One region of the Cupriavidus sp. HPC(L) genome, then DNA from elsewhere that is predicted to be linked to it. Evidence: predicted binding sites of a transcription regulator. Region 1 holds the regulator's gene; the other holds the start of a gene.
The links. Region 1 encodes NrdR, which represses ribonucleotide reductase genes. Its sites were predicted from a motif close to CACNANATNTNGTG; they were not measured.

Region 2: the regulator NrdR is predicted to act here: its motif matches at 949-962, upstream of B551_RS04695 (ribonucleoside-diphosphate reductase subunit alpha).

What each region holds. Positions count from the first base shown of each region.
Region 1 is NZ_AMPR02000433.1:3,111-5,309, forward strand. Features, by position in the region: gene glyA (serine hydroxymethyltransferase) at 1-881, shown strand, start outside; gene nrdR (transcriptional regulator NrdR) at 954-1,418, shown strand; gene B551_RS20450 (type II secretion system protein) at 1,568-2,041, shown strand; gene B551_RS20455 (PilW family protein) at 2,116-2,199, shown strand, end outside.
Region 2 is NZ_AMPR02000054.1:9,477-11,675, reverse strand. Features, by position in the region: gene ampD (1,6-anhydro-N-acetylmuramyl-L-alanine amidase AmpD) at 120-725, shown strand; gene B551_RS04695 (ribonucleoside-diphosphate reductase subunit alpha) at 1,230-2,199, shown strand, end outside.

The DNA of each region.
Region 1 (2,199 bases):
CCGAAGGCGGCCACCTGACCCACGGCATGGCGCTGAACATGAGCGGCAAGTGGTTCAACGTGGTCAGCTACGGCCTGAACGCCGACGAGGACATCGACTACGGCGCGCTGGAAAAGCTGGCCCAGGAAAAGAAGCCGAAGCTGATCATCGCCGGCGCGTCGGCCTTCTCGCTGCGCATCGACTTCGAGCGCATCGCCGCGGTGGCCAAGTCGGTCGGCGCCTATTTCATGGTCGACATGGCGCACTACGCGGGCCTGATCGCCGCGGGCGTCTACCCGAACCCGGTGCCGCACGCGGACTTCGTCACCACCACCACGCACAAGAGCCTGCGCGGCCCGCGCGGCGGCGTGATCCTGATGAAGGCCGAGCATGAGAAGGCCATCAACTCGGCGATCTTCCCCGGCATCCAGGGCGGCCCGCTGATGCATGTGATCGCCGGCAAGGCGGTCGCGTTCAAGGAAGCGCTGTCGCCGGAGTTCAAGGCCTATCAGCAGCAGGTCGTCAAGAACGCCCAGGCGCTGGCCGACACGCTGATCGCGCGCGGCCTGCGCATCGTCTCGGGCCGCACCGAGAGCCACGTGATGCTGGTCGACCTGCGCGCCAAGCAGATCACCGGCAAGGAAGCCGAGAAGATCCTCGGCGACGCGCACATCACGGTCAACAAGAACGCGATCCCCAACGATCCGGAAAAGCCGTTCGTGACCTCGGGCATCCGCCTGGGCTCGCCGGCGATGACCACGCGCGGCTTCAAGGAAGAGGAAGCGCGCCAGGTTGCCAACCTGATCGCCGACGTGCTGGACAACCCGCACGACGCCGCCAACATCGCGCGCGTGCGCGAGCAGGTCGCGGCGCTGACCAAGCGCTTCCCGGTCTACGGCTGATCGGCCGTCGCCGCGCGCCGCCGCCTTGCCCGGCGGCGCGCGGCCGCCCAACCTCCGCCTCCAGGTGGTCCGATGAAATGTCCCTTCTGCGGTCACTCCAATACCCAGGTGCTCGACACCCGCATGTCCGAGGAAGGCGATACCGTGCGCCGGCGCCGCCGTTGCGAGGCCTGCGACCGGCGCTTCACCACCTATGAGCGGATCGAGCTGTTCTTCCCGGCCATCGTCAAGAAGAACGGCAGCCGCGTCGATTACGCACGCAGCAAGCTGAAGGACTCGATGCGGCTGGCCCTGCGCAAGCGGCCGGTATCGGCCGAGGCCATCGACGAGGCGATCGCGCGCATCGAGGAAAAGCTGCTGGCGCTGGGACAGAAGGAAATTCCCAGCAGCCAGGTCGGCGAACTGGTGATGCGCGAGCTGCGCAAGCTCGACAAGATCGCCTATATCCGATTCGCTTCGGTCTATCGCAGCTTCGAGGACGTGTCCGAGTTCTCCGACGTGCTGGCCGAAGTCAGTACGCCCAACGGCAAGCGCTGAGGCGCTGCATGACGGGCAGCGGCGCCTTGCTGGTTGCCGTTGCGGCCTGCGCTGTTGCAAACCTTGTCGAATCCTCCACGATTCGACACCGGATCCCCGCCCGCTGACGATTAATCTGGTCCCCGCTTGTCACGCACAGGACCAGAGCGATGGTTGCGATCCCTTCGGCGGCTTCCCCTTCCGTTCTCTACCGTTCCAACCGCGGGCGCGTGCCCCACCGCGGCTACCTGCTGCTCGAATCGCTGGTCGCGCTGGCCGTGCTCGGCATCGGCCTGCTGCCGCTGGCCCGGCTCGGCCCGACCGCGCTGCAATGGTGGCGTGATCCCTTGCTGATCGGCCAAGCCCTGCGGCTCGCCGCCGAGGGCGCGGAACTCGCCGGCCTGGCGGGGCCGGATGCCGTGCCCGATCCCGCCAGGCTGCCCGCTGTCTCGCATGCCGACGGCCTGCCGCGGCCACGCTGGTGCGCGTCGGTGCCGACCGACGCGGCGCAGTCGCACTGTCCGGCCGGCCAGCGCGTCGTGGTGGTCGGCCCCCTGCCTTCGTCGCCCAGCCCGCGCGGCGAAACCGGTGTCGCCCATCCCCGGATCGCGTTGCGCGCGATCGCGCTGCGGTTGCGGCCATGATCGCGATCGTGCCTGGCCCGCGCCGGGCCGCATCGGCCTCGACCCAAGTCACGGCGATACCACGGCCCGCGCGTATGCCCGCCGGATCGTCGCTGGTCGACGCGATGGTCGGCCTGCTGCTCGGCACGCTGGCGACCGGCGCTGCGGCGATGGTGTTC
Region 2 (2,199 bases), on a different contig from region 1:
GTGCATCTGCCGCGCAGCGAGGCGATCGCCTATCAGGGCCTGCACTACTGCCGTGCCGGCCATCTCCCTGAAGCTCAGCAGCGATCTGGCGACCGCGGCGGCGACCCCGGCGGTTCCCCATGACCGCGCCGCTTCCGCCCCTGCTGCGGCTGGACGGCGCGGGCTGGGTCGAGGGCGCGCGCCGGGTGCCGTCGCCGAACTTCGATCCGCGCCCGCCCGGCATGCCGGTCGATCTGCTGGTGATCCACAACATCAGCCTGCCGCCCGGCGAATTCGGCAGCGACGATATCGAGGCGCTGTTCCTGAACCGGCTCGATCCGGCGCGCCATCCGTTCTTCGCCACCATCCACGAGGTCCGTGTGTCGGCGCATTTCCTGGTGCGGCGCAGCGGCGAGCTGCTGCAGTTCGTCTCGTGCGCCGAGCGCGCCTGGCATGCCGGCCAGTCGGCCTTCTTCGGGCGCGAGCGCTGCAACGACTTCTCGATCGGCATCGAGCTCGAAGGCTGCGACACGCTGCCGTTCGAGCCGGCCCAGTACGACACCGCGGCCGCGCTGTCGCGGCTGCTGGTGCGGGCCTATCCGATCGCGGCCGTGGCCGGCCACAGCGATATCGCCCCCGGCCGCAAGACCGACCCCGGTCCGTGCTTTGACTGGCCGCGCTTTGCGCAGGCCGCGGGACTCGCGCCGGCGATGCTGCCGTACCGTTGCGGCGGCGCCGCGGCCTAGCCGAAAACCCCGCGCCGGCGCGGGGCTATCGGAAGCGTGGCGCTAATCAAAAAAAATTCTTTCGTCGGTGCGCCAGCCGACAAAACGGCCGCAACCCTTGAGCCGCTTGGTCTGGCGGGGAGCCGGGGTGCCGGCGTGACGCCGGACCGGCCCGCGGACGCGCTTGTCAAGACTGGTCAACGCGATTCATTTCACTATACTTAGTCCAGCTTTTCGTCATGACCACTATATCTAGTGGTGCTTTCGGGGAGCCGACCTAGGCGTGCAGCGTCCGCCACGGGCTCGGCAGGTTGCCTTCGCGCCACGCGCGGCGGGCGTTTCCAGCCGGCCCGCAGCACGCGGCACCGGCGCGCCACACGGTCGGCACGTCACAAGAGCCCTCCACGGGAATGCAGCAAGGCAGTAATCCGGCACGGCATCGCCGCGCAGGGGATGTCTCTTTTTGCGCATTTTCCAGGGGCTCTTTGTCGTTGATAACACTGGTCACAAAAACAGGAGTGCTACATGCAGACGGCCCAACAAGACATCGCCGGCAAGGCCGGTATCGCCGCCGTGGCGCAGCCGAGCCCCGCCGCTGAGAACGCCGCTGGCAACTACCAGGATTACAAGATCATCCGCCGCAACGGCGCGGTGGTCGCTTTCGAGCCGAGCAAGATCTCGGTGGCGATGACCAAGGCCTTCCTCGCCGTCAACGGCGGGCAGGGCGCCGCTTCCGCGCGCGTGCGCGAGCTGGTCGAGCAGCTGACCCAGAACGTGGTGCGCGCGCTGCTGCGCAGCCGCCCGAACGGCGGCACCTTCCACATCGAGGACGTGCAGGATCACGTCGAACTGGCGCTGATGCGCTCGGGCGAACATGAAGTGGCGCGCGCCTACGTGCTCTACCGCGAGAAGCGCAACCAGGAGCGCGGCCAGGCCAACGCCCAGGCCGTCGCCCGCGTGGCGCAGTCCGTGGCCAACTTCAACGTCACCGACGGCGGCGTGACGCGTCCGCTGGATCTGGTCGCACTGCACGCGCTGATCGACACCGCCTGCGCCGGCCTGGGCGAAGGCGTCGATGCCGAGCCGATCCTGAAGGAAACGGTCAAGAACCTGTACGACGGCGTGCCGATGAGCCAGGTCTACGACTCGGCCATCCTCGCCGCGCGCACGCTGATCGAAAAGGACCCGGCCTACAGCCAGGTCACCGCCCGCATCCTGCTGCACACGATCCGCAAGGAAATCCTCGGCGAGGAAGTGACGCAGGCCGAGATGGGCAGCCGCTACGCGGAGTACTTCCCCAAGTTCATCGCCCGCGGCATCGAGGCCGAACTGCTCGACGAGAAGCTGGCGACCTTCGACCTGGCGCGCCTGGGCGCGGCGCTGGACGCCTCGCGCGACTTCCAGTTCAACTACCTGGGCCTGCAGACGCTGTACGACCGCTACTTCCTGCACGTCGACGAGACCCGCATCGAGATGCCGCAGGCCTTCTTCATGC